4 regions of the Bradyrhizobium sp. MI1.10 genome follow, and region 3 is predicted to be linked to each of the others. Evidence: predicted binding sites of a transcription regulator. Region 3 holds the regulator's gene; each other region holds the start of a gene.

Region 1 (4,440 bases), on a different contig from region 3:
CTGGGTGGTCGCGGTCGGCAATCCCTTCGGCCTCGGTGGCACCGTGACCGCCGGCATCGTCTCGGCCAGCGGCCGCGACATCGGCAACGGTCCCTATGATGACTTCATCCAGATCGACGCGCCGATCAACAAGGGTAACTCCGGCGGCCCGGCCTTCGACATGAATGGCAACGTGATCGGCGTGAACACTGCGATCTTCTCGCCCTCCGGCGGCTCGGTCGGCATCGGCTTCGACATTCCGGCCTCGACCGCAAAGCTCGTCGTCGCACAGTTGAAGGACAAGGGCGCGGTCACACGCGGCTGGCTCGGCGTGCAGGTGCAGCCGGTGACGTCGGATATCGCCGACAGCCTCGGCCTCAAGGAGGCGCGCGGCGCGATCGTCGACAATCCGCAGGACGGCAGCCCGGCAGCGAAGGCGGGCATCGAGGCGGGCGACGTCATCACCGCCGTCAATGGCACCGCGATCAAGGATTCCCGCGATCTCGCCCGCACCATCGCCACCCTGGCGCCAGGCACGTCCGTGAAGCTCGATGTCGTCCACAAGGGCGACAACAAGACGGTGACACTGGCGCTCGGCGAGTTGCCGAACGAGCGGCAGGCTAGAGCCGACGAGGGCAAGTCGCAGCCAGATGCCGGCATGCCGCCGCGTCTCGGCCTCAGCCTGGCTCCGGCCGGGGACGTCCAGGGCGCCGGCCAAAAGGGCGTCGTCGTCACCGAAGTCGATCCGCAAGGGCCGGCCGCGCAACGCGGCATCCAGACCGGCGACGTCATCCTCAATGTGGGCGGCAAGGCCGTCGCCAATATCGGCGATGTCCGTTCGGAGCTGGCGCAGGCGAAATCGTCCGGCAAGCGCAGCGTGCTGCTGCAAGTCAGAAGCGCGCAGGCGACCCGGTTCGTGGCGGTGCCGCTCGCATAAGTCGAACGTCGATCGGCGCAACTCCAAAAAGGCGGCCTACGGGCCGCCTTTCCTGTTCGCCGTCAGGATTTCGGATGCCCGCCGATAACATTCTCGTTAACGGCAGGGAGGATGACCCGGTTCGTCCGAAAAAGCCGTGTTCGTTCATCACAATTACGGATCTCGTATGGACTCGGCGGCAATGAAGCCGCCGACGATTGCAAGCGTGGAACTTCGAACTTGCCGCCGCTGAGCCGGCCGGCAATTCGTATTTGATCGGTGCCGACATGGATCGATTGAAGCTCTCGCTGACGGCTGCGCTGCTCGTGGCGCCGTTCGTGCTGTGGGGCGGAAACGCTCTCGGGCGTGACGACGGCCGCTACGCGGACTCACCTCTCAAGCCGTGGTTCGACGGCCTGCGCAGCCATCTCGGTCCGTGCTGCTCGGATGCGGACGGGTTTGCCGTCGCCGATCCCGATTGGGACTCGCACAATGGACATTATCGCGTGCGGCTCGACGGCGAATGGGTCGAGGTACCGGACGAAGCCGTGATCACCGAGCCGAACCGGGCCGGCCGCACCATGGTATGGCCGGTGAAGACCGCGTTCGGTGTGTCGATCCGCTGCTTCATGCCGGGCAGCATGATCTGACGGAGGTCAGCGCGACCGTTTGGAGGATTTGCGCTTCGACGTTTTCTTCGAACTCTTCTTGGAAGTTTTCCGAGATGTCTTCTTTGATGTCTTCTTGGACGACTTCCGTTTTGCGGCTTTCTTCGGGACCTTCTTGCCCTTCTTGCGCGCTTTCGACAGGCCGATCGCGATCGCCTGCTTGCGGCTCTTCACGCGTCCGCCTCGACCGCCAGGTCCGCTTTTCGCGGTCCCCTTCTTGTAGCGCTTCATCTCGCCTTCGACATCGCTGCCGGAGCTGCGCGAGTAGCGGCGCTTCTTTGCCTTGCGTGCCATGCATGTTCTCCCTTGGCCTGGGAAAACAATCCGAGACAGGCATAGTTCCGAAAGCGCAAGCAACGTGGGGGGATACGCGGCCTAGCCTAGAAGGAATCCGCCAGCTCGATCTCCGCTTCCAGCACCTGAATGCGCCGCGCTGCCTCGCTGGAGGACAGATCCCGCGCATATTGCGCGGGTTGATATGCCTCTTCGCTCAGCCGTTTCAGCCGGAGGCCCTGCGCCCGCGTCATCTGCTCGGTGAGGAAAGCTTTGGCGTCGTATCTACCCTGAACCTGCATATCGCTTCTCCCTTCTGAACGTGACTTGACTATATGTTCTTATTTTGTTCTAACAAGTCATGGACAATAGAATTAATGAAATTCGACGTAAAATCAGCGCCTTGAGGTTGGAAATGGCCGATATCGAGGTGTCCGTCCGCGAACTCGTCGAGCGCGATCGCGACTGCACGGAGAAGGCCCTGGCGCAGATGGATCTGCGCCGGAAAATCAATCTGCTGATCGGCGAATGGAAGGCTGCAGGTGGCGGCGATGTCCTGCCGAATGTCCGCGATAGGATGCGCCTTCGTTCCGCGAAGGCAGCAGGTAGTCCTCTGCGCGTGGTCGCGCGCCGCTGAGAGCTTTGGGAGCGCACGGTGGAGGAAGACCCGGATGTGTACCGGATTCTAAAGCTGCGCGCCGAGATTCTCGAACTGGGCTCTGCGATCCGGCAGCTGCAACGCGAGGGGCTCGACGACGCCGCGGCCCAGCTCTTGATCGCCCGCAAGCGGGCACGGCTCGATCATCTGGTGAAATCAGATCCTGCCGGCGTTCATCCTGACATCCTGAGCATCCATCGTAGCTGAGCCTTGGCGCAACGCGACGTGCCGGGCTCGTCGATACCGCATATTGACGAAGCGGCCTGGGAAAAAGTTCGTTTGAACACCAAAGCAAAAGGCCCCGCGATCGCGGGGCCTTCATGATTTCGGGGAACACCTACTTGGTGTTGCTCATGCCGCCCTTGTTGTTCGTCATGGTGCCGCCCTGGTCGGAGCCGGGGCCGGAGCCGCCCTGACCGGAGGGATCAGCACCCTTGGAAGACTTGGTGTTGGCGCCCGTGGTGGTCTGCGACGATGACATCGAGGATCCGTGTTTTGCCTTGTGCGACTTGGCCTGCACGGCGAACGGTGCGGCGGCGAGGCCGGTTGCCAACATCACGGCAAGAGCGAGCTTGGTGGTCTTCATATGCGGGAACTCCCTGAGTTGAATTGACGCAGGCAGCCAACTGCCATTGGTCGCAGGAGTTCCGAACAAAGAAGTTCCGGTAAAGCACGCATCCTTCAAGATTGCTTGTCCTCTTCGAGGATGAATACGACCCCGGTCAGTGTTGCGCCGATCGCGAACGTCGTCACCAATGTGAGGGCGAAAACGACAACGGCCTGCCTTCCGCCGTGACTCAGCAAATTGGCGACGCCGGGATTGGACAGCACGAGCAAGAGGCTGAAAGCGAGTCCCAAGGCTGCGCCCATCATCGCGTGCGTCATCAGCTTGACGAGCCCGCTGGGAGAGATCAGGTCCGACGACTTCTTCGCGCGCATGGAACTCTATCCCAATCTCGCAAGCAACGCCTGCGACACGCGCCGGTTCCATCCGCATGAAGGAATCGTTATCGCCCGCTTCATCCGACGTTCATGCCGGGTGGGCGAGAATGACCCTGCAACACGGGAACATTCGATATGGGTAAGGTGGTCTTTCTCTATCGCTCTCTGGCTTATCGCAACGCCGCTGCGGACATCCTCCGCAAAGCGCGCAAACTGCCCCGCGGCGCGGAGCGAAGCGCGGCGCGCCGCTATGCCAAGGCGCTGCGCGATCTCGCCCAAACGGAAGCCTGGCTCGAAGGGCGGGTCGCGCGCGAACCGCAAACGACGCAGCGCAGGAAGAGTGCGGCCTCCGGTTAACCGGACGCGCGCTGCAATTCGGCGGAGCTCGCGGCTTCGAAGTTGCCGGGCGTGGTCGTCGCGGCGGTCTTGCGGACCAGCGGCACCTCGAGCCGGCACAACAGACCCTCGGCGCGCCAATCGAATCGCGCCTGCCCGCCGAGCTGGGACTCGACGCTCGCAAGCAGGCTCCGCGTACCAAAGCCGCGGGATTTCGGCGTCATGACGAGCGGGCCGCCGGATTCCTCCCAGGTGAGCGTGAGCAGCTCGTCCTCGACCTGCCAGCCGATTGCGAGCCGTCCCGTCCGCGTCGAGAGCGCGCCATACTTCGCCGAGTTGGTGAAAAGCTCGTGCAGCGCCAGCGCCAGCGTCTGGGCGGTCGCCGGCAGCAACTGAACTTCGGACCCCGCCAATTTGATCTGGCCGCCGAGGGAATAGGGCGCAAGCTCCTCGTCGATCAGCTTCGAGAGTTCGGCACCCTGCCAGCTCGACAGTGACAGGATCGTATGCACGCGCGCCAGTGCATTGATGCGTCCCTCGACGGCGCTGACATAGGCTTTGACCTCGTCGGCGCGGGTGAGGCGCACGATCGATTGTGCCAGCGCCAGCGCATTCTTGGCGCGATGATCGACTTCCCGCGCCAGCAGAGTCTGCCGTTCCTCGGCGCG
Region 2 (4,440 bases), on a different contig from region 3:
CCCGCTCGACCAGGCGGTGCATGAATTCCTCGCCGCGCGCCATCTCGTCGGCATCGTTGGTGTCGCAGACCAGCGAGCAGTGAAAATTGCCGTCGCCGACATGACCGACGATCGGCGACAACAGATTGAGGCGCTTGAGGTCTTCCTCGGTCTCGCCGACGCATTCCGCAAGCCGCGAGATCGGCACGCAGACGTCGGTCGCGACCACGCCGATGCTGTCGCCGGGCCGTAGCGCCTTCACCGACCAATAGGCGTCGTGCCGTGCCTGCCAAAGTTTTGTGCGATCCTCCGGCTTGGTGGTCCAGGAGAAATCACCGCCGCCGCAATCCCTGGCGATCTCGCCGAACGCCTTGGACTGCTCGGCCACCTCGATCTCGCTGCCGTGGAATTCCATCAGCAACAGCGGCGTCTCCGCCAGCGTCAGCTTCGAATAGGCGTTGCAAGCCTTCACCTGCGCGGCATTGAGCAGCTCAATGCGCGCCACGGGAATGCCGGTCTGGATCGCCAGGATCACGGCCTGACACGCGCCATGCACGGTCTCGAACGACACCGCGCCGGCTGCGATCGTCTCGGGAATGCCACGCAGGCGGATGGTCAATTCGGAGATGATGCCGAGCGTGCCTTCGGCGCCGACGAACAGATGCGTCAGGTCGTAACCGGCCGACGATTTCTTTGCGCGCGTGCCCGTGGTGATGATCTCGCCGTCACCGCGGACGACCTTCAGCGCCAGCACGCTGTCGCGCATGGTGCCGTAGCGCACCGCATTGGTGCCGGAAGCCCGCGTCGAGGCCATGCCGCCGAGCGAAGCGTCAGCGCCGGGGTCGATCGGGAAGAACAGGCCCTGGTCGCGCAGATGCTCGTTCAGCGCCTTGCGGGTGACGCCGGGCTGGATCACGCAGTCGAGGTCCTCGGCGTGCACCGCCAGCACCTTGTTCATGTCGCGCAGGTCGATGGAGATGCCGCCCGCGGGCGCATTGACCTGGCCTTCGAGCGAAGTGCCGGTGCCGAAGGCGATGACGGGGACGCCGTTCTTCGCGCAGATCCGCACCACGTCCTGGATGTCGGCGGTCTCCTGCGCCATCACCACGCCGTCCGGCGGCTGGTTGGGAATCCACGTCGTGGTGTGGCCGTGCTGCTCGCGGACGGCCTGCGACGTGATGAGGCGGTTGCCGAATCGTGCGGCAAGCTGCTCCAGCGCGGTCGCGAGGGCTTTCGGCGCCGGCCGCGGCGGATTATTGGTGATGGTCGTACCCACGGAAATTCCTCCCGACGAGAAGAGACCGTGGCAAAGGACATCTAACCGGTCAAGTCAAGCGACCGGACGCATAGCTGGGGAAGGACACATGCCGGACACTGTCACCGCTGCGCCCGATGCCGAGCCGTTCCGCGCCTCGATCATGCAGATCGAGCCGCAATGGATCGACTACAACGGCCACCTCAACATGGCCTATTACAACGTGATGTTCGACCGCGCGATCGACCAGATGTGGCTGACGCTTGGGATCGGGCCGGGCTATATGAAGGAGCGAGGCGGCTCGACCTTCACTGCCGAGTGCCACGTGCGGTATTTGCGCGAAATCCACTTGGGCGATCCCGTGCAGGTCTCGGTCTGGCTGCTGGAGGCCGACGACAAGCGGCTGCACACATTCCAGGAGCTGCGGCACGCCACCGAGGGCTGGTTGTCGGCGACCTCCGAAAACATGTCGCTTCACATCGACATGGGCTCACGAAAGGTGGCGGCGTTTCCGCCAGACATCCGCGAGCGCATCGCAGCGGTGGTCAAGGCCCACAGTGCCGTACCGCGGCCCGAGGGCATCGGCCGGAACGTGGCGATGCCCTCGAAGCGGTAAGCGCGCTAGACCCTGTTACGGCCGCGGGCCAGACCGACAACGGCCGAGACCAGGAACAGCACGACCGCGATGAAGAAGATGATCTTGGCGATTTCGATCGACGCGCCGGCGAGGCCGCCAAAGCCCAGGATACCGGCGATCAAGGCGATAACCAGAAACGTCACAACCCAGCTAAGCATGGTCCGAACCTCTGTTTCGATGTCTGTCTGCGATCGGCGCGGCTGACGCGCCTCACTTGCAGAACCAATCGCCAACTCGGAACAATGGTTCCGGGCCGCTGGGGCCGGAAATTCGCCTGACCCGCAGGAACAAATTGGCTTTCCGCGCACGTGGAAAACCCCCGTCCGCGGCCCCATATAGGGACCAATCCCTGTTAAGAAGGCTCCCCTTTCACCACCCCGCGGTGCCAACGTGGGGCAAATGATTCGCATGACCGAGCCGAGCAAGATCACGTCCCAGAGCGTCCCCGACCACCAGCCCGCAGCCGGCGGCATTGCCGCGCGCGCGCGCGCCTCGGTGGGCCCGCAATACCTGTCCGGGCTCAATCCGGAGCAGCGCGAGGCTGTGGAGACGCTGGACGGGCCGGTTCTGGTGCTGGCCGGCGCCGGCACCGGCAAGACCCGCGTGCTGACCACGCGCATCGCCCATATCCTGAGCCAGGGCCGCGCCCGCCCCTCCGAAATCCTGTCGGTGACCTTCACCAACAAGGCCGCGCGCGAGATGAAGCACCGGCTGGGCCAGATGCTCGGCCATGCCGTCGAAGGCATGCCGTGGCTCGGCACCTTCCACTCCATCGGCGGACGCATCCTGCGCACCCACGCCGAACTGGCGCAGCTCAAGTCGAACTTCACCGTGCTCGACGTCGACGATCAGGTGCGGCTGTTGAAGCAGCTGCTGCAAGCCGACAACATCGACGACAAGCGCTGGCCCGCGCGCATGCTGGCCGGCCTGATCGACGGCTGGAAGAACCGCGGCCTCACGCCGTCGCAGGTGCCGTCGGGCGAAGCCGCCATCTTCGCCAACGGCAAGGGCGGCAAGCTCTATGCGAGCTACCAGGAGCGGTTGAAGATTTTGAACGCCGCCGATTTCGGCGATCTGCTGCTCGAGGACATCCGCATCTTCCGCGAGCACCCGGATATCCTGCGGCAGTACCAGCAGCGCTTCAAATTCATCCTGGTCGATGAGTATCAAGACACCAACGTCGCGCAGTATCTGTGGCTGCGGCTATTGTCGCAGGCACCGACGAAGCCAACCTCGCCCACTGTCATTCCGGGGCGGCTCGAAGAGCCGAACCCGGAATCCGGAGATGAGTCTGCCGTTCGAGATTCTCAGGTGCGCGATCGCGCACCGGAGTTCGATGCTACGCATCGCCCCGGAATGACGGAACTCGCTGCCCCCCACGTCAAGAACATCTGCTGCGTCGGCGATGACGACCAGTCGATCTATGGCTGGCGCGGCGCGGAGGTCGACAACATCCTGCGCTTCGACCATGATTTTCCCGGCGCCAAGGTCATCCGCCTCGAGCGCAACTACCGCTCGACCGGCCACATCCTCGCCGCCGCCTCGCACCTGATCGCCCACAACGAGGGCCGGCTCGGCAAGACGCTGCGCACCGAGGACCATGACGGCGAGAAGGTCACGGTGACGGGCTCGTGGGATTCGGAAGAGGAAGCCCGCGGCATCGGCGAGGAGATCGAGCAGATCCAGCGCCAGGGCGACAAACTCAACGAGATCGCGATTCTCGTTCGCGCCTCCTACCAGATGCGCGAGTTCGAGGACCGCTTCGTCACGCTCGGCCTGCCCTATCGCGTCATCGGTGGCCCGCGCTTCTACGAGCGCGCCGAAATCCGCGATGCGTTGGCCTATCTGCGCGTCATCAATTCACCGGCCGACGATCTCGCCTTCGAGCGCATCGTCAACACGCCCAAGCGCGGCCTTGGCGATGCCACCGTGCAGATGCTGCACGATCACGCCCGCAAGCGCCGCATTCCGCTGTTCGAAGCGGCGCGCGCGGTGGTCGAGACCGACGAGCTGAAGCCGAAGGCGCGCGGCTCGTTGCGCGACGTCGTCGCCCAGTTCGACCGCTGGCGCGCCCAGCGCGAGGTCACGTCGCACACGGATCTCGCCCAGATCGTGCTCGACGAGAGCGGCTACACCGAGATGTGGCAGAAGGACCGTTCGGCGGACGCCGCGGGCCGGCTCGAGAACCTCAAGGAGCTGGTGCGCTCGATGGAGGAGTTCGAGAACCTGCAAGGGTTCTTGGAGCACATCTCGCTGGTGATGGACCGCGACAGCGGCGCCGATGAGGACGCGGTGTCGCTGATGACGTTGCATTCGGCCAAGGGGCTGGAATTCGACAACGTGTTCCTGCCGGGTTGGGAAGAAGGCTTGTTTCCGAGCCAACGGACGCTGGACGAACAGGGCCGCGCCGGCCTTGAGGAAGAGCGCCGGCTCGGTCATGTCGGCCTGACCCGAGCCCGCCGCCGCGCCAAAATCTATTTTGCCACCAATCGGCGGATCCATGGCACCTGGTCGACCACGATCCCCTCGCGCTTCCTCGACGAATTGCCCGCGGCCAATGTCGAGATCA
Region 3 (4,440 bases):
GCAAAACCTACCTCACCAAGCAGGCCTCTCTTCTTCTTGAATTCGCCAGGACAACTTCAGATTCGGACCTTTCCGCCAAGCTTGTGAGCAAGGCCGCCGACCTGAAATCCCAGGCCGATCCGCTGCCCGACAAAGACCAGGGAGCCAAGGCGCCCGACGTAACTCCCGGGCAGGCAGGGAGCTGATCGATGCAGCCCGGGGCGCTCGTCGTTCTCGCCTTGCCGTGATTTTCCTTGCCGTGATTTTCGTCGCTTCCATGGCCGCTCTCCTGCCGATTTGTCAGGTTCTTCGCATCATGCCGCGACGCGCTTGATCCTGCCTTCCGGAACAATGTGAAGCGGCGGGATGACTGTGCCCGCTCAGCGGTTTTTGCCTCTGCGCCCGCGCTCGGCTAGAAGACGTGCGGAACATTCGCCCGAACGTGCCGAGCAGGAGTTTTCGCCGTGGCCTTGATGCCGGTTTCCGACGCGCTTGCCGCGGTGCTGGCGGGTGCAGAGCCGCTGCCGGAAGAAATGATTTCCCTCGACGAGGCCCATCATCGCGTGCTCGCGCGTGACCTCGCGGCGCGGCGCACGCAGCCGCCGCAGGCGATGTCGGCGATGGACGGCTACGCGGTGCGCGCGGCCGATGCCGCGACGATCGATTCGGAGCTCACCGTGGTCGGCGAAGTCGCGGCGGGCCGACCGTTCGCCGGGACGATCGGCGCCGGCGAGGCCGTACGGATCTTCACCGGCGGCGTCGTTCCCGGTGGCGCGGACGCCGTCGTGATCCAGGAGGACACGGTCGCAGCCGGCAAGCGGATCATGATCAAGGAAGCCGCGATCGCCGGTCGGCACATCCGCCCCGCCGGCGTCGATTTCCGCGAGGGTGACGTGCTCCTGCGCAAGGGAAGCCGTGTCACCGAGCGCGACCTCGCGCTCGCTGCCGGGATGAATCATCCGCACCTTGTCGTTTTCAGGCGTCCAAAGGTCGCGATTCTCGCCACCGGCGACGAGCTGGTGATGCCAGGCACCACGCCAGGCCACGGCCAGATCGTCTATTCCAACGGCTACGCCCTGCACGCGCTCGCCCGCAGCGAAGGCGCCGAGACGATCGACCTCGGTATTGCCGCCGACACGCTGGAGGCGACCACCGCCGGCATCCGCCGCGCCCGCGAGAGCGGCGCCGACATCCTGATCACGACCGGCGGCGCATCGGTCGGCGACCACGATCTGGTCCAGCAGGCACTGCGGGACGAAGGCATCGCGATGGCGTTCTGGAAGATCGCGATGCGGCCAGGCAAGCCGATGATGCACGGGCGACTCGGCGCAATGGGTGTGATCGGCCTGCCGGGCAATCCCGTGTCGTCCTACGTGTGCGCTTTCCTGTTCATGGTGCCGCTGATTCGCGCCCTGTCGGGCCGTTCAGTGATTCACCATCGCCGCGAACGCGCCGTGCTCGGCCGCGGCGTCGGCGCCAACGACCAGCGCGAGGACTATCTGCGCGCGCATCTGGAGGAGCGTGACGATGGCACACGCGTCGTTCTTCCCGTCAATCATCAGGACTCTTCGCTGCTTGCGAATCTCGCTGCAGCACAGGTACTTCTCGTGCGCGCACCATTCGCGCCGAAGGCCGAAGCCGGCACGGCTTGCGAAGTGTTGCGGCTCCCCGTCTGAGCACCCCGCAACGCGCGTTCCGCGAACTTTGCTCTGTTCACGGTAAATTAAGCAGTTGCGGAACATGTATCGAACATATAGTGTCCGTTCATGATTTGTTTCGAGCATGTAGCGGCTTATTGCCGAATTCTGCGTCTCGGAATCGGACGACATCAACCGGGGGACTTTGGTCGAGATGTTAACGCGCAAACAATACGAGCTTCTGCGGTTCATCAGTGAACGTCTGAAGGAAAGCGGCGTGCCGCCCTCCTTCGACGAGATGAAGGATGCGCTCGATCTGCGCTCGAAGTCGGGCATCCATCGCCTGATCACGGCGCTCGAGGAGCGTGGCTTCATCCGACGCCTGCCCAACCGCGCCCGTGCGATTGAAGTCATCAAGCTGCCGGAGCTCCAGGCAGCCGCCGGCAGCCGCCGCGGCTTCACCCCCAGCGTCATCGAGGGCAATCTCGGCAAGGTGCGTGCGGGCTCCAGCCTGCCCGCGGACGAGGGCGAACGCCCCGTGGCGGTACCGGTGATGGGCCGCATCGCGGCCGGCACGCCGATCGAGGCGTTGCAGACACGCAGCCACACCATCAGCGTACCGCCCGACATGCTCGGCTCGGGCGAACATTACGCGCTGGAAGTGCGCGGTGATTCCATGGTTGATGCCGGCATCCTTGACGGCGACATGGCGCTGATTCAGCGCAACGAGAGCGCCGATACCGGCGACATCGTGGTGGCGCTGATCGACGACGAGGAAGCGACGCTGAAGCGCTTCCGCCGTCGCGGCGCCTCGATCGCGCTCGAGCCCGCCAACGCTGCCTATGAGGTCCGCATCCTGCCGCCCAATCGGGTGAAGATTCAGGGCAAGCTGATCGGGCTTTACCGGAAGTACTGATACCGGACGTACTTGATACCTGGAGAAGTTGGCGCCTCGCGCGCTTCCGATCGGCATCGCCGGTCAGAGATTGGAGCGGATCATCGTCCGCTCCGGCTGGATAGTCTTTCTGGTTCTGCACAGACTATCCGGCCCCTGCTCCGGCGCTGGCTACTCGCGACGCCCAAGAAGCAGCACCGAAACAGCACCGCTTCGCGGCTCGAGTGTGCGAGGAAACAGCGAGCAGCGATCGAGGTCGTTGCACCAGCCGGCAATATTCGCGCATGCGCCTCCCGAATGCATCGCAACTCTCTTTGTTCCTATTGAATTCGGGAAAGATAATGTGATCGCGGCTTGCGGAAACCAGCCGCAGATTTGCCCACAACCGAGCAGAGCTTTCGTGCTTCAACTCTGATAGAGGCCTGCGCCTCGATAAGAGACGTGGGTTGCTATCCCAGCATGAGGAGCACCCGATGTGTGACTACAGCCTGCATGCCGTCGCGTCGCGCCCCGCCGAAGTCGGCGAGACGATCGTCACGACAAATTTCCGCGGCACCTCGACGCGCGGCTTCGCCTCCGCAGCCGATCCGTCTGTTGCCGTCTGCCTGCTGCCGGGAACGGAGCTCGCCTTCGCAGACGACGTCCGCTACGACAATCGCTGGATCTGGACGCGGACCATCAATTCCCGCGTGGGCAAGTTCGGCAAGATCGATCCGCACGTTCCCGACCGCCATCATGACGCGATCGAATTCCCCGACGGCAAATTTGTGCTGGTGACGCAGCTCGTCGAAGGCCAGCGCGCGACCGTGCTGCAACTGCCTGTGACCCAGTCGGTCATCGAGCGCGAGCACAAGGCGCAGATCATCGCCGACAGGCAGCCGACCGTCACGCACCTGCCGATCGGCTGAAACAGCCGCCCTCCGGCTACGAGGTCGGAGGTCAGGATTGAATTGCCATCGCCGGCCGTGGCCGGCGAGATGGTGTGGTTTGCGCCAGCGAATCCGAGCGGACGCACCGACCCGCTGCGTTGCTCCGCACCATCAGATCAATCGTCGGCCTGCAAGTCGGTCTCCGCCGGCGTTGCGTCCTTGATGCGGGGCGCGGTCGCCTTCGGCGCAAGGCTGCCGTCGAAATCACCCTCGCCGGCGCCGACCGGCAACCAGGGGCGGCTCGTGCCTCTCGCCCTCACCGCCTGAACCACAAATCCGTCACCACGCTGCGTCAGCGCCAGTGCGCTCTGGCTGGCGAGCCGCTGCCGATCGACCACCATCGCCGCGCAATCGGGCGGCGCGGGACGCGTCGTCACCACCAGCGCGGCCCGACTGCAATCGTCGGCGAGAGCGTCGACCCGCAGTGCCAGCGCGACCAGCCTCCCGTCGATCAGTGGCGTCACGCAGCCGGATTCGTCACAGGACACGCCATCAGCCAGCGAGGCTCTGCCGGCATCGCGCGGATCGGCGTCGGCAGCGAGCCATTCCTTGAGCAGAAAGCTGTCCTTGCTGGTCCTGATCAGGTGCAGATATCCGTCCTTGCCCCGCACCGCGACGCTCGCGCCATCCCCGGCGATCAGGATGTCGGGCTGCCGCGCCGACAGTCCCCACAGGATCGCTGCCAGCAGCACCAGGGCGCCGGACCAGCGCAGCGGCGTCCGCAACAAGCCCAGCACGATGATTCCCAGGCTCGCCGCGATCAGCGGCCCGATCCCGAACGCCGCGATGCGGCCGACGGCACCCGGCAATGCTGCGACCCAGCGCGAGACCGCGACCATCCAGTCGATGCCGATCCCCATCAGCCACCAGAACACGCTGTCCAGCCCGAACGGTGCAGCAAGCAGCCCCAACAGCCCCGCCGGCATCACCAGCGCCGAGACCACCGGCATCGCGCCGAGATTGGCGAGCACGCCGAACGGCGTGACACGGTGGAAGTGGA
Region 4 (4,440 bases), on a different contig from region 3:
AGGTCAGGAGAAGCGAACTTACCGATTTCTTAAACATTGCCATGGTGTCGGGGGCCTGAGGTCGGGGGCCTATTCTTCGGGCACCACCTTGCCCCGCGACATGCCAATGTTCCGTTAAGGTTTTAATCGAATGGGCGTGAGTTTCCGGCCCAAGGAGCCCCGGCCCCGGCCATCACGCAACCTTGGTGAAATCCGGCGGGCGGCGTTCCGCGAACGCCGTGAAGGCCTCGCGCGCCTCGGCGGTGCGCAGGCGCAGTCCGAACTGCTCGCCTTCGGCATTCATCTGCGCGACCAGCGCCTCGCCATTGCGCATCAGCTTCTTGGTGGCGGTGAGCGCGCCGGCCGGCTGACGGGCAAGACGCTGCGCCAGCGCGAGCGCCTCGGCATCGAGCTTGTCGAGCGGCACCACGCGGTTGGCGAGCCCCCATTCCAGCGCGGATTTGGCCGGCACCGTCTCGCCCAGCGCGAACATCTCGTAAGCCCGCGCATAGCCGATGCGGGCCGGCATCAGCAGACTGGAGGCGGCTTCCGGCACCAGCGCCAGGCTGACGAAGGGAGTCGACAATTGCGCGTTGTCGGCCAGTACGACGAGGTCGCAATGCAGCAGCATCGTGGCGCCGACGCCGACGGCGCGGCCCTGCACCGCGGCAACCAAGGGCCGGGTGCAGCGCGCCAGCGACTGGATGAAGCCCACCACGTTGCGGCTTCCTTCCGACTTGCCCGCTGCGACTGCGGCGAATTCGCCGACGTCGTTGCCGGCAGTGAACATGTCGCCTTCGCCGCGGATCAGGATCACGCGGGCCAACGCATCGGACTCGGCGGATTCGATGGCATCGGCAAGCTTGCCGTACATCGCATCCGTCAGTGCGTTCTTCTTGTCGGGGCGCGCCAGCGTGAGCGTAAGAATTCCGCCGTCGTTCTCGATCCGGACGTGCTCGGTCATCGGTCTCTCCTCTATTCCTCTGGATCTCTCAAAGGCTCTGTTGGAAGTTCTCTTGGAAACTTGTCCTGAATGCTCGTCAGCCAGCGCGCGACGATATCGATCTCCGCACCGGTGAATCCGTCCGTCAAGGCAGCGTTGACCTGTGCCGCGTTGGCCTTTGCCTGTGCGAGCGCTGCACGGCCCTTCGGCGTCAGCCAGATACGCCAGGCGCGCCCGTCCTCGCGATCGGCCCGTCGCTCGATCAATCTTGCAGCCGCCGTGCGATCGACGAGGCCGGAGATGCCGGCCGGCCCCAGATCGAGCGCCGTGCCCGCCTCGCCCATCAGCACACCGTCCCGCTTGCCGAGGATGAACAGGAGTCCTGCCTGCGCCGGCGTGACCTCGCTCGAAGGCTGCGCGGCCATCCAGCGCTGCAAGCGCCGCTGCGCAACGCTCAACAGGTAGATCAGCCGATGATGCCCCGCGCCGGCTTCTTTATTTCGCATGCGAAATAGATAGTCGAAGCGGTTCAGATTGTCAAAGAGCGGCGGCTAGGTCGATGTGCCGCGGCAGTCGTCGAGGAACAGGGCCGCACCAGCGCACCAGGACCTCAGCCACCAATCGCAATTAGTCGCCGCCGCCCCGCTTGACGGTCGCTTCTTTTTGTGTTCCCTATTCGTTCTATTCAATCATAGATTGTCCCGGAGACCTTTCGTGATGAACAGTATGCGTGGCGAGAACCAGCCGACCCAGCTCGTAATTCATAATGACGATGATACGCCGGACCAATTCGTGATGGATCTGCTTCGGCAGGTCTTCGGCAAATCAGATCGTGAAGCGACCGCGCTGATCACTCAGATCGAGCAGAAGGAAAAGGCGGTTTGCGGACCTTACCCTCAATCGGTTGCCGAAGCCCTTTTCAAATCTGCGCAACAATCGATCGGCCTGGCCGGCCATCGACTGCAGGTCACGCTTGAGGCCGTCAAGACTCCTTGCGAACTCTGCGGGAAGCCTGAGGGACAGATGGACGTGCGTATCGGCGACCGCACGGTCTGGCTGTGCAGCGACTGCATGCGTGCGGCGGATGAGCCCTCGAACGAACAAGAGGAAGATTTCGACTTTGCTTGCGACGTTCTCGATTGGCACCTTGCCAGCACCGCGCGCAGCAAACTCGTGACCACGATCCGCCAATTTCCCGGCCATATGCGGGTCGATCTTCAAGCCGCGGTCGACCGGCTCTTCGGCAAGGCCATCCGGCTGGTGGGATTGAACGAGGAGCAGCGCTACGAAACGCTGTCGATTCCACGGCTGCTCAAGGAGGGCCGCTATGCGATCGCGATTGCCCCGCTGCAATATTCCGACGTCGACGTAGGCGAGAAGAGCCCGGTCAAGTGTCTGGATAACGGACTATGGCTGTGTGAGCAGGATCATCTCCGCTATGCGGTTTTGCTCTGCGCACACCGCGAATACAGTCGCGAGCCCGGAATTCGAATCGAGATCCTGGTGCCTTCAGGTTCCGCAGGCGCGGCTCTGGTCCAGCAATGCTTCAGTGAATTGGAAGAAGCCGTACAGGCTGCGCGGACCTATCGCGGCAAGATCCTGTCGCTCGATGCGGACTCCGACTATCGCGGTCGCTCGCGCGGCATCACGGTGCATCGCTTGCCGCAGGTGTCGCGCGACGAGGTGATCCTGCCGGAGCAGACCCTGCGGCTGCTCGATCGCAACGTTCTGACCTTCGTCAACACCCGAGACCAATTGCGCCGGTTGGGCCAATCGACCCGCAAAGGCATCTTGCTGTACGGCCCGCCGGGCACCGGCAAGACCCACACGATCCGCTATCTCGCAACGCATTTGCCCGGGCATACGACGCTGATCATCACGGCCGAACAGATCGGTCTGCTCGGCGCCTCTATGAGCCTGGCACGGCTGCTCCAGCCGTCGATGGTGGTGATCGAGGATGTCGATCTCATCGCCCGTGACCGCGATGACATGGGGCCGTGTGAGGAATCCATGCTGAACAAGCTGCTCAACGAGATGGACGGGCTGAAGGAAGATGCCGACATCCTGTTCGTCCTGACCACCAACCGGCCGGAGGACCTCGAAGGTGCTCTCGCGGGTCGCCCCGGCCGCATCGACCAAGCCATCGAAGTGCCGCTACCCAACGAGACCGGCCGCGGCAAGCTGGTCCGGCTCTACGGCAAGGGACTGCCGCTCGACGAGGCGGTCATCGCAGAGGCTGCCCGGCGTAGCGACGGCACGAGTTGCGCCTTCATCAAGGAGCTGATGCGGCGGCTGGCGCAAGGAAGCATTGCGCGGGACGGCGGCAACACCGTGGTCTCCGCCGATATCGACGAAGCCCTCGACGACATGCTGTTCTCCGGCGGCCGGCTTAACGCGCAGCTGCTCGGCGGCGCGCAGGCAATGGCCACCGGGTGACGCTTCCTCCGACGTGGTGCGCCTGCTACGGAGCGCACATGAAGCTCGACGCCTCCGTCAGCGGGCCGCTCTTGTAGTGCGGCCAGGCCGGCCAGCGGCACAGCGGCAGCGCGCGAAGCGTCGCAAACGACGGCGCCTCGACCTTCTGCTCGGCGACTTCCAAATCGCCGGGCGCCTTGCCCTTTTCGACCCAGTCGACCAGCGCGCTCAGCATGTCGACATCGGCCGGCGCGCCGGATCCGACATGGTCGACGCCGGGCGCGGTGTAGAGCCGCGCGAATTCAGCCGTCTCGGCCTTGCCGAGCTTACGTTCGACGTTCTCGAAATAACGGATGCCGGCATAGGGGCTCTGCGCGTAGTCCGCCATGTGCTCGAGCATGATCAGCCGGCCGCCGCGAGCGCGGAAGCGGCTGAGATCGGGGTCGGTGGAATCCATCAGGCTGGAGACCTCGAGCAGCCGCGCCTTGTGCTGTTCGGGCTTGTACGTCGTCACGTCGAGCTTGGGATCGCGCGCGAACACATATTGGATGCCGCCGGCACCGTAGATCCAGGCGATGCCGTTATTGGGCGTGGGTGGCTGCGCCGGGGGCGCCGTGCCGAGCCACCACGCGACCCAGCCGCCGGTCGGGCCAACCGCCGGCGTGTCCTCGCCCGACACGCCCCAGCCCGGATAGTCGTCGAGGCCATTGGCAAGCGCGAACGGGAATTTGTAGGTCGCATGCAGGGTCTCGATTGCCTTGATCTGTGCGTCGGTGAGGCACTGATCGCCGGTCTTGCCGCTCGCGCAACGCAGCGTCTCCGCCTTGAATGCCGCCTTGCATGAAACGGGATCCTGCACCAGCGCGTCATCGGAGCCATCGGCCTTGTCGCAAGCCGCGCGCACGGCATCGCCCACAAGCTTCACCTGCGCCGGGTTGATCCAGCCGTCACCCATGGTCACGAGCCCGGAACGCGTGCCGGCATGCTGAAGGCCGACCCAGTTGATGACAGGCACGCGAGCAAAGATGCCGTCGAAATCGTCAGGATAGCGCTGTGCCATGGTGAGGCCTTCGCGGCCGCCTTCGGACGAACCCATGAAGTAC

Evidence for each region. The regulator LexA, encoded in region 3, represses DNA repair genes until DNA is damaged. The targets are predictions, from matches to a motif close to TGTTCNNNNTGTGTTCNG.
Region 1: the regulator LexA is predicted to act here: its motif matches at 2,173-2,190, upstream of AC0L3K_RS15930 (DUF3072 domain-containing protein).
Region 2: the regulator LexA is predicted to act here: its motif matches at 2,089-2,106, upstream of AC0L3K_RS35250 (ATP-dependent helicase).
Region 4: the regulator LexA is predicted to act here: its motif matches at 1,589-1,606, upstream of AC0L3K_RS29295 (ATP-dependent Clp protease adaptor ClpS).

The regions. Positions count from the first base shown of each region.
Region 1 covers NZ_JBVVPN010000013.1:136,250-140,689, reverse strand. Annotated here, with positions in the region: gene AC0L3K_RS15945 (Do family serine endopeptidase) at 1-916, shown strand, start outside; gene AC0L3K_RS15940 (hypothetical protein) at 1,183-1,545, shown strand; gene AC0L3K_RS15935 (DUF6496 domain-containing protein) at 1,552-1,857, opposite strand; gene AC0L3K_RS15930 (DUF3072 domain-containing protein) at 1,944-2,138, opposite strand; gene AC0L3K_RS15925 (hypothetical protein) at 2,252-2,473, shown strand; gene AC0L3K_RS15920 (hypothetical protein) at 2,492-2,701, shown strand; gene AC0L3K_RS15915 (hypothetical protein) at 2,832-3,080, opposite strand; gene AC0L3K_RS15910 (hypothetical protein) at 3,176-3,433, opposite strand; gene AC0L3K_RS15905 (hypothetical protein) at 3,572-3,793, shown strand; gene AC0L3K_RS15900 (HWE histidine kinase domain-containing protein) at 3,790-4,440, opposite strand, start outside.
Region 2 covers NZ_JBVVPN010000055.1:394-4,833, forward strand. Annotated here, with positions in the region: gene AC0L3K_RS35235 (FAD-binding oxidoreductase) at 1-1,255, opposite strand, end outside; gene AC0L3K_RS35240 (thioesterase family protein) at 1,344-1,850, shown strand; gene AC0L3K_RS35245 (DUF1328 domain-containing protein) at 1,856-2,029, opposite strand; gene AC0L3K_RS35250 (ATP-dependent helicase) at 2,271-4,440, shown strand, end outside.
Region 3 covers NZ_JBVVPN010000002.1:262,160-266,599, reverse strand. Annotated here, with positions in the region: gene AC0L3K_RS03365 (hypothetical protein) at 1-185, shown strand, start outside; gene AC0L3K_RS03360 (molybdopterin molybdotransferase MoeA) at 444-1,655, shown strand; gene lexA (transcriptional repressor LexA) at 1,831-2,532, shown strand; gene AC0L3K_RS03350 (hypothetical protein) at 2,985-3,419, shown strand; partial or broken gene AC0L3K_RS03345 (ComEC/Rec2 family competence protein) at 3,557-4,440, opposite strand, start outside.
Region 4 covers NZ_JBVVPN010000034.1:30,005-34,444, forward strand. Annotated here, with positions in the region: gene AC0L3K_RS29280 (methyl-accepting chemotaxis protein) at 1-43, opposite strand, end outside; gene AC0L3K_RS29285 (enoyl-CoA hydratase) at 173-943, opposite strand; gene AC0L3K_RS29290 (MarR family winged helix-turn-helix transcriptional regulator) at 955-1,428, opposite strand; gene AC0L3K_RS29295 (ATP-dependent Clp protease adaptor ClpS) at 1,640-3,358, shown strand; gene AC0L3K_RS29300 (tannase/feruloyl esterase family alpha/beta hydrolase) at 3,384-4,440, opposite strand, start outside.